3 regions of the Actinomadura citrea genome follow, and region 2 is predicted to be linked to each of the others. Evidence: riboswitches for the same ligand, from Rfam matches in the RefSeq annotation. Region 2 holds a riboswitch; each other region holds the start of a gene.
What was found. Region 2 has a riboswitch for cyclic di-AMP ahead of BJ999_RS35505 (NlpC/P60 family protein). Riboswitches for the same ligand answer to the same signal wherever they lie in the genome.

Region 1: another riboswitch for cyclic di-AMP. It lies ahead of BJ999_RS08460 (C40 family peptidase); the one in region 2 lies ahead of BJ999_RS35505 (NlpC/P60 family protein).
Region 3: another riboswitch for cyclic di-AMP. It lies ahead of BJ999_RS38870 (C40 family peptidase); the one in region 2 lies ahead of BJ999_RS35505 (NlpC/P60 family protein).

Annotation. Positions count from the first base shown of each region.
Region 1 covers NZ_JACCBT010000001.1:1,754,087-1,757,351, reverse strand. The annotation lists gene typA (translational GTPase TypA) at 1-1,077, opposite strand, end outside; cyclic di-AMP (ydaO/yuaA leader) riboswitch at 1,268-1,398, shown strand; gene BJ999_RS08460 (C40 family peptidase) at 1,406-2,422, shown strand; gene BJ999_RS08455 ((deoxy)nucleoside triphosphate pyrophosphohydrolase) at 2,787-3,173, opposite strand; gene BJ999_RS08450 (Mut7-C RNAse domain-containing protein) at 3,202-3,265, opposite strand, start outside.
Region 2 covers NZ_JACCBT010000001.1:7,743,670-7,746,934, reverse strand. The annotation lists gene hpnH (adenosyl-hopene transferase HpnH) at 1-949, shown strand, start outside; gene BJ999_RS35505 (NlpC/P60 family protein) at 1,029-1,730, opposite strand; cyclic di-AMP (ydaO/yuaA leader) riboswitch at 1,741-1,879, opposite strand; gene BJ999_RS35500 (MFS transporter) at 2,201-3,265, shown strand, end outside.
Region 3 covers NZ_JACCBT010000001.1:8,483,611-8,486,875, forward strand. The annotation lists gene BJ999_RS38860 (RDD family protein) at 1-337, opposite strand, end outside; gene BJ999_RS38865 (amino-acid N-acetyltransferase) at 339-860, opposite strand; cyclic di-AMP (ydaO/yuaA leader) riboswitch at 1,132-1,338, shown strand; gene BJ999_RS38870 (C40 family peptidase) at 1,396-2,337, shown strand; gene BJ999_RS38875 (transcriptional regulator) at 2,919-3,149, opposite strand.

The DNA of each region.
Region 1 (3,265 bases), 6.0 Mb from region 2:
CGGCAGCACCCGGATCGACACGTTGCCGACGAGCTCGCGTTCGAGCCGGTCCTTGACCATCCGGGCGGTGACCTTGGTGCCCTTCTCGCGGCCCGCCATCGGACCGGTGTTGGTGCCGATCGTCATGGAGATCGCGGGCTCGTCCACCGTGATCAGCGGCAGCGGGCGCGGGTCCTCCGGATCGGCGATGGTGTCGCCGATCATGATGTCGGGGATGCCGGCGATGGCGATGATGTCGCCGGGCCCGGCGTCGTCCGCGGGCTTGCGGGTGAGCGCCTCCGTCATCAGCAGCTCGGTGATCTTCACCCGGTCGACGCTGCCGTCGTGCCGGCACCAGGCGACCTGCTGGCCCTTCTTGATCGTGCCGGCGTGCACCCGGCACAGCGCGATCCGGCCGAGGTAGCTGGAGGCGTCCAGGTTCGTCACGTGCGCCTGGAGCGGGGCGTCCGGGTCGTAGGACGGCGCGGGGATCGTCTCGGTGATGACCTTGAACAGCGGCTCCAGGTCGTCGCTGCCGGGCATCGTGCCGTCCGCGGGCTTGTCGAGCGAGGCCCGCCCGGCGCGGCCGGACGCGAACACGATCGGGAAGTCGATCTGCTCCTCGTCGGCGTCGAGGTCCATGAAGAGCTCGTAGGTCTCGTCCACGACCTCGTCGATGCGCGCGTCGGGACGGTCGGTCTTGTTCACGACAAGGATCACCGGCAGCCGCGCCTCGAGCGCCTTGCGCAGCACGAACCGGGTCTGCGGGAGCGGGCCCTCGCTGGCGTCCACCAGGAGCACGACGCCGTCCACCATGGACAGGCCGCGCTCGACCTCGCCGCCGAAGTCGGCGTGCCCCGGAGTGTCGATGATGTTGATGGTCAGCCCGTTGTGCAGGACCGCGGTGTTCTTCGCGAGGATGGTGATCCCCTTCTCGCGCTCCAGGTCGTTGGAGTCGAGCACCCGGTCGTCGACGTCCTGGTTCTCGCGGAAGGCGCCGGACTGCCAGAGCATGGCGTCGACCAGCGTCGTCTTGCCATGGTCGACGTGGGCGACGATCGCAACGTTACGGAGGTCGTCGCGCGTGGAGATGGGCATGCGGGTTCGCCTTGCGTGAGAGTTCGGGAGTCGCCGCAGACACGCGGCAGTACCCATTCTACTTGGCCGTGCGTACCACCCACTCCGAGCCGTTCGTCCCACCGGTCGCACGGGCCTCGATTGGCCAACTTTGCGCATCCTTTGTAATCTGCCCGAGATCCGGTCGTCCGGAGTCCCACCCCCCGGGACTGCGGCCGGAACGCCGAATCTCCCGCGGGAGAACCGGGGACCCACCACCCTCGGGGTGAATCGACGCTCGTCGTAGGGCGACTCCGGCCCGAACCCGTCAGCTAACCCGGTAGGCGTACGAGGAGAGGAGAACACCGGCTTGGCTCCGGATTCCCACCGGCGGCGTCGCGTTCTGCCCACCGCCACCGCCACCCTGCTCCTGATCGGCCTCGGCGCCACCGCGCCGAACCTCGCCCACGCCGCGCAGCCGTTCCGGCCCGCCTCCGCGCCGTCGGCTCCGAGCCCCACGCCGACGACCGAGAAGGGCCTGCGCAAGAGCCTCGACGCGCTGAACGAAGAGGCCGAGATCCTCACGGAGAAGTTCAACAAGGCCCGTGTGGAGTTCAACAAGGCCCGCAAGGCCGAGCAGGACGCCACCAAGGAGGCCGAGCGGCTGCGCGCCCTCGCCGAGCCCGCCCGCCGGCGGCTCGGCGCCCTGGCCGCCGCGAACTACATGGCCGGCAGCCCCGACGTCCTCTTCGGCTCCGGCGCCTCCCCCGAGGGGCTGTCCGACCGCGCCTACCTCGCGCAGAGCCAGGCCACAGCCGTCCTCGCCCTGAAGAAGCAGATCGACCAGGCCGACGCCGCGGAGCGCACCGCGAAGGCGAAGACCGCCCAGGTCAAGAAGGCCTGGGACGACGCCAAGAAGGCGCGCGAGGCGGCCAGGACCAAGGTCTCCGAGGTGATGAAGCGCCTCGACAAGCTGACCACCACCCACGCGAGCGACCCGCGCACCGGCCTCAGCGCCACCGTCAAGGGCTCCGGCCTGCCCGCGAAGATGGCCCGCAAGGCGCTCACCAAGCTCGGCTCCCCGTACGTGTGGGCCGCCGCCGGACCGAGCAGCTTCGACTGCTCCGGCCTCGTCGTCTGGGCCTACGGCCAGGTCGGCAAGCCCGGCCTCCCGCACTACACCGGCGACCTGTTCGCCATGGGAACCAAGGTCTCGCGCGGCGCGCTCCGCTCCGGCGACCTCGTGTACTTCGGCGGCAACCTGCACCACATGGGCATCTACCTGGGCGACGGCAAGTACCTCCACGCCCCCCAGACCGGCGATGTGGTCAAAATCTCCAAACTCTCCGACCGCTCGGACTTCGCAGGCGCGAACCGTATTTCTTAGCGTTTTTCTCCTCCTTCGGGCCTGGCGGCCCTCCATCGTCGATAAACGCGGGCGATCGCTGGCATCGCTTCGTCTCGCCTTGCGGCTCGCTGCGCGATCAGGTTCTCGCTTCGCTTGAACCTGCCTTCGGACGCGATCGCGGCCCTTGGGGTTGTTGCGGGGTTGCTGTGGCGGCTGAGGTCGGTCGTGAACGGCTTGGGTGCTCGGCCGATCTCGATCAGATTCACGCTTCGCTCGAACCTGCCTCCGGACGCGATCGCGGTCCTTCAGGTTGTTGCTTGGTTTCGGCGGTGGCCAGGGTCGGCGCGTTCGGGCTTGGGCGCCCGGGTGGATCCCCGCGGGGCGGGCCCGGGTTCAGGAGGTTCTAGGTGAGGCCCTGGGCGGCCAGGAGGTCTATCACTGGGCGGTCGCCGGGGAGCCAGTCGACGTCGTAGAGCTCGGGCGGGGTCAGCCAGCGGAGTTCCAGGTGTTCCAGAGGCTGGGGCTCGCCTTCTGCCAGCTCGGCCGTCCAGACGCGCAGGACGGCGCGCTCGCTCAGGCGCCAGTCGCCGCCGACGCGGCGGACGAGGCGCACCTTCACGGCCAGTTCCTCGTGGCACTCGCGTACCAGGGCGTCCTCGTCCGACTCCCCGGGGTCGACCTTGCCGCCGGGGAGCTCCCAGCCGCCCGCCATGTGCGGCGGCTCGGCGCGCTGGGCGGCCAGCAGCCGCCCGTCCGCGAGGATCGCCGCCCCCACCACCACGAGATCGATCGCGACCAGCTCCTCTCCGTCTTCGTGATCAGACCGCGGCGCCGGTCCGTCCGGTTCCGTTCCCCCGGAGGGAGGCGACCAGACGCGTCGCG
Region 2 (3,265 bases):
GCTGCGCGGCCGGGAGAAGTTCCCGCTCATCGTCGAGCTGGAGCCCCTGTTCGCCTGCAACCTCGCCTGCGCCGGCTGCGGGAAGATCCAGCACCCGCACGACGTGCTGAAGAAGCGCATGCCGGTCGAGCAGGCCATCGCCGCCATCGAGGAGTGCGGCGCGCCGATGGTCTCCATCGCGGGCGGCGAGCCGCTCATGCACCCGCAGATCGACGAGCTGGTGAACGAGCTCGTCCGGCGCAAGAAGTTCGTCTTCCTGTGCACGAACGCGCTGCTGATACCCAGGAAGATCGACAAGTTCACGCCGTCGCCGTACTTCGCGTGGGCGGTGCACATCGACGGCCTGCGCGAACGCCACGACGAGTCCGTCTGCAAGGACGGCGTCTTCGACGACGCGGTCGCGGCGATCAGGGAGTGCAAGCGGCGGGGGTTCCGCGTCACCACCAACACGACGATCTTCAACACGGACACGCCGCAGACCGTCATCGACGTCATGAACTACCTCAACGACGACCTCGAGGTCGACGAGATGATGATCTCGCCCGGCTACGCCTACGACAAGGCACCCGACCAGGACCACTTCCTCGGCGTCCAGGAGACGCGGGAGCTGTTCCGCAAGGCGTTCGGGAACGGCAACCGCAAGCGGTGGCGCTTCAACCACTCGCCTTTGTTCCTGGACTTCCTGGAAGGCAAGGTCGACTTCCCCTGCACGGCCTGGGCGATCCCGTCCTACTCCCTCTTCGGCTGGCAGCGTCCCTGCTACCTGATGTCGGACGGCTACGCGCAGACCTACCGGGAACTCCTGGACGAGACCGACTGGGACTCCTACGGAAGGGGACGCGACTCCCGCTGTGCCAACTGCATGGCCCACTGCGGCTACGAACCCACGGCCGTCTTCTCGACCCTCGGCTCCCTGAAGGAGTCCTTGCGGGCCGTCCGCTCCGTCTGACCCGTCTCGCTCCCCGGCCCGTTCCGCCCGGCACCGGCGATCCGCCGATGCCGGGCGTTCCCGAGGCCTTCCGGGCGGCCTACTTGAGGGACGTCGGCCGGTACGCCTTGTACTCGTCGTCCGAGGACAGCCCGTAGTCGAGCGTCCGGTGGTCGGTTCCGTACCGGCCGCGCTGCTCGTAGGCCCAGTACGACGAGTGGTCCTTGTCGGCCCACTTCTCGAAGATGACGACGTGCCGGGTGGTGTTGCTGCCCAGGGCGTCCATGACGAGGTCGCCCTTCTTCAGCTCGGACATCTCGATGCGCTCGGTGTACCGCGACGAGGTGAGGCCGACGGTGTTCGTCCCGGGCTTGGACAGCCCCAGCGCCATGGACACGTAGCCCGAGCAGTCGGTGCGGTAGCCGTTGTGCGTGCTGGTCTGGCTGTAGGGGATCCGCTGGTCGGAGTGCGGATGCCAGGTCTCGGCCCGCGTGATGACCTTGGACCGATCGTCCGGCTCCGGCTCGGCGGCCTGCTTCTGGGGCTCGGCCTTCGTCGACGGCTCGGCCTTCGCCGGCGGCTTGAACTCCTTGTGGACCTGGGCCTGTGCTCTGACCTGATCCTGCGGCGCGGTCCGCTGCTTCGGCACGGTCTGGACGGCGGCGACCGTCTCGGTGGACGCGTGCTGCAAGGCCGTCGGCACGGCCGCCGTCACGCCGAGGACGGCGAGACCCGTCAGCGTGACCGTGGCCCAAGGGTTGGGCCGGGGAAAACGCGAGGGCTTGTTGTGCTTGCCTTTCAAAGGGGGGCTCCTTGCTTCCATGTGCCGCCTACCGGGTTAGCTGACGGGTTCGGACGTGGAAGTCGCCCTACGGCCTGAGCAGGCCGATTCACCCCAGTGCGGGTTGGGTCCCCGGCTCCGCGCCATGGCGGACTCGGCGGGTGCCGCTGAGAGAGAGCGGCGCTGACGATGTGCGGGCCCGGTCGACGAGGGGGTCGCGGGCCTTGTTGCGCGGGGATGGCACCCCGGCCCACCTGAGTGGGACAAAACGCCTGGAAGGCGTCTCGAAGTGGCAAAGGTACTGAAATCACCAAGGGACGGCAAGGTCCTCGCAGATCATTTCCGCAGCTCAGTGCCCTGCCGACCCGCGCGAACCCCGCCGCCCAGGGGGATCCGAGGGATCGGCCGGTTTTCGCCGCCCCCATAGACGGAGGAGAAACCTCCAGTTACTATCTGGAGGAAGATCCTTCGTTTAATGGGAGGTGGGTTCCATGACCGCCATCACGGCGCGGACCGCGTCCGGCCCGTCCGCGGGCGCCCCGAACCGGCGCTGGGCGGCGCTGGTCGTGATCGCCGTCGCGCAGCTGATGATCGCCCTCGACGCCACGATCGTGAACATCGCGCTGCCGACGGCCCAGCACGCGCTCGGCTTCGGCGACGCCGACCGGCAGTGGGTGATCACCGCCTACACCCTGCCCTTCGCCGGGCTGCTCCTGCTCGGCGGCCGGATCGCCGACCTGGTCGGGCGGCGCCGCAGCTTCCTGGCCGGGCTGGCGGGGTTCGCGATCGCCTCGATGATCGCCGGAGCCGCGCCCGGCTTCGAGGTCCTCGTGGTCGGGCGCGCCTTGCAGGGGGCGTTCGCCGCGCTGCTCGCGCCCACCGCCCTGTCCCTGCTGGCGGTGACGTTCACCGAACCCAAGGAGCGCGCGAAGGCGTTCGGCGTGTACGGCGCCGTGGCGAGCAGCGGCGCGGCGGCCGGGCTGCTGCTCGGCGGCGGGCTGACCCAGTACGCCGACTGGCGCTGGTGCCTCTACGTCAACGTCGCGATCGCCGCGGCCGCGTCGGTGGCGGGACGCATCGTCCTTCCGGCGCCGCCGAGCTTCCCCGGGTCGCGCCTCGACTGGATCTCCGCCGTCCTCGTCACCGGCGGCCTGGCCGCCGTCGTGTACGGTGCGGGCGAGGCCGCCCCGCACGGCTGGGACGCGTGGCAGACCACCGCGCCGATGGGAATCGGCGCCCTGGCCCTCGCCCTGTTCGTCGTGCGCCAGGCCACGCACGGCGCGCCGCTGCTGCCGCTGCGGATCCTCGCCGACCGCAACCGGGCCGGCGCCTACGTCGCGGTGGCCACCGCGGTCGTCGGCGCCTTCGGGGTCTTCCTCACGCTCACCTACTACCTCCAGGTGGTCGCGCACTTCTCCCCGATGCGCACCGGGCTGGCGTTCCTGCCGATGGCCGTCGCGAACTCCGCGAGCGGCTACCTGGTCGGCGCCCGGCTCACCGGGCGCGTGCCCGCCCGGCTGCTGATCGCCGGCGGCCTGCTCATCGCCGCGGCCGGG
Region 3 (3,265 bases), 740 kb from region 2:
GACCGAATGCGCCGATCGTCACCGGGAGGACGAGCGCGAACCCGAAGACCGCGACGAGCGCGTTGTCGATGATTCGCGCTCCCGCCCTACGGTGGATCGGCGCCAGCACCGGCTCACCGCCGTCGTCGTAGGAGCCGTAGTCGTCGTAGGCGGGCTGCTGGTTCCACTGCTCCTGTTGCGGCTGCCATTGCTGCTGGGACTGCTGCTCCCACTGCTGCTGGGACGACCGCTGCTGTGGTTGCTGCCACTGAGAACCTTGGTACGGAGGCGGCGGGCCGTAGGAACCCTGCCCCTGCCGGGGCTGGTAAGGCCGCCCGCCGTGGGGGGAATCGCTCATCTCAGTCCTCCAGGCGAAGCAACATCCGGGTGTTGCCCAACGTATTCGGCTTGACCCGGTCGAGGTTCAAGAACTCTGCCACGCCTTCGTCGTAGGAGCGGAGAAGTTCTTCGTACACCTCTGGCGCCACCGGAGTCCCCAGGATCTGCTGGAAGCCGTGGCGGGCGAAGAACTCCACCTCGAAGGTAAGGCAGAACACCCTTCGCACGCCGAGTTCACGCGCGTTCTCCAGGAGGCGGGTCACGATCCGGTGCCCGATTCCCCGTCCCCCGCATCCTTTGTCCACGGCGACCGAACGGACTTCCGCGAGGTCCTCCCACATGACGTGGAGGGCGCCGCAGCCGACGAGCGGCCCCGGCGTCCCGTGCTGGACGTCCTCGGCGACCCAGAACTCCTGGACGTCCTCGTACAGCTTGACCGTCGTCTTCTTCAGCAGGCGACGCCCCGACCCGGCGTACAGGTCGACGAGCCTGCGGATCTCCTGGACGTCGGCGGTACGTGCACGCCGGATCACGACTTCCACAAGCAGGCGAGATTATCGAACGCCGCGTGCTCGCCGGGCGACGCCCTCCGTCCAACCGTGCCGAGCACCGCGCGCAAGTGACTAGATAAAAGAGACTAGGCACTGCCGAGGGGGGGTCGAAAAGTGAGGCAGAACACAGCGCACGGAACGCGACCCATCCGGCGATTCCCTCGTTCACCGCGCAGCGCGACCTGCGAATTCGCATGTTCTGGTTGGCATCCAATGCGGGGTCCGTTAGTGTCCATCGCTGACGTCGGCCCACCGTAGGACGGAGGCCGCACCGCCGAGTCCCACGGGTCGCAACCAGCTGCCCGGGGAGCCGGGGACCCACTTTCGGAGCGTTTCGGGGAATCGCCCTGAGCGACCACCGTGAGGGGTGAATCCGCAGTCGCGGGCGATCGGTTCGCCCACGGACGCGGACGGGCCGCTCCGGCCCCAACCCGTCAGCTAACCCGGTAGGCGGCTGAGGAGAGGAGTATTCGTGAAGCGATCGCGGCATGCTTCCCTTTCACACTTCCGTGGGCGCGCGGCCATCATGGTCGGCGCGCTCGCCGTCGTTTCGGCCGCTCCGCACGCGATCGCCCCGCATGCGATCGCCGTCGCGCACGCCGACCCCGAGCCCTCCGCCAAGGAGCTGAGGACGAAGGCGCTCAAGCTCGCCGACCAGCTGGAACAGCTCACCGAGCAGTACAACGGGCTGAAGGTCAGGCTCGCGCAGTCGCAGCGCGCCGCCAAGGTCGCCACGGAGAACGCCAAGCGCCAGGAGAAGACGCTGGAGGCGCTCCGCCAGAAGGTCGGATCTCTCGCGGCGACGAGCTACATGCAGGGCGGCTCCGACCCCGCGGTCTCGTTCGTCGCCTCCCAGGACCCGCAGTCCATCCTCGACCAGGCCGCGACCCTCCACTACTTCGCCAAGCAGGACAGCACCCAGGTGCTCGGGCTGATGCAGGCCATGCAGTCCGCTCAGCGTGCCCGCAAGTCTGCCGAGGCCCGCGCCAAGCAGGTGAAGGCCCTGAAGACGCAGCTCGACTCGCAGCGCACGAAGATCACCGACGCCTACGAGAAGATCCGCGGCAAGCTCGTCGACAAGGACCCCACCCAGCTCGCCAAGCTCCCCGTCATCGGCACCGGCAAGGCCGCGCAGGCGCTCCGGTACGCGATGGGCAAGATCGGCCGCCCGTACGTGTGGGGCGCCGCCGGCCCGACCACCTTCGACTGCTCCGGCCTCACGATGTGGGCCTACAAGCAGGTCGGCATCAACCTGCCGCACTACACCGGCAGCCAGTGGAACGCCGGGACGCACGTGTCGCGCGGCGATCTTCAGCCGGGCGACCTCGTCTTCTTCTACTCCGACCTGCACCACATGGGGATCTACGTCGGCGGCGACAAGATGCTGCACGCCCCGCACACCGGGGACGTCGTGAAGATCGCCTCCATGAACGGACGCCCCTTCGCGGGCGGCGTCCGGGTCGCCTAGCTGTGTTCCAAAGTCCCGGCCCACTTCGCTCGCCTGGCGGCTCGCTACGTGACCGGGCCTGGGCGAACGCGGCATCGCTTCGCGATCAGCCCGGTTTCGCTCGCCTCCGGCTTCGCTGCACCGGGCAGGTCACGCGTTCGCGCGCGTGCCCGAGGCGACTTCGAGAAAGGCCCTAGAACCCCGCCACCGCACCCGTCGACTCTGTGAAGCCGATCGACCATCGTGGGGCCGACCGCGCCGCCCTGGTCGGCCGAGGTGCGTCGATCAGGCCCGTCGCGAGGTCGGTCAGTGCTGTCGGAGCCGACCCGTCACGCCGACCGGGTTCGCGGTGCCGTTCACCATGCTGAACTGATCGGGCCGGGGCGCGCCGGCCAGAGCCGTCGCGGGGCCGGGCTCGCCGGAGATCGAGGCGGGCAGGGTGGGCCTGTCAGGCCCGAACGCCGTCCGCGGCGACGCCTTCTGCAGGGACCTACCTGCCAGGGCGCGGGCGCCGCCGCTGCGGGGTCGGACGGAATTCGGATGAGCCGCCGTTTCTCCGGATGACGCTCGCCGTCCCCTGGCGAGCGTCGGGGGGTGCATCGCTAGATGAGCTGCCTCCGGGCCGCCCACACCACGGCCTCGATAGGGGTGTTGACCTCCAGCCGGTCGCAGATCGTCCGCAGCCGGCGCCGCAAGGTCCGAGCGCTCAGTTCCAGCTTGCGTGCCGCCACATCGGCGGTGACACCGCTGGCGATCTGGGCGAGCAACCGGATCTCTTCCTCGCTCAGCCCGAAATCGTCGGTGCCACGACGTGCGAGTGTGGCTGTTTCCACTCCGTCCTCCCTCGTCCGTGGTGATGACCGCGGGGATGCAGCCGTCCGCTGCACAGGCACGGGTTGGACCTCGATCTGTACGCGCGTTGGGTTGCCGGGTCCGGACCCTTCCGGAC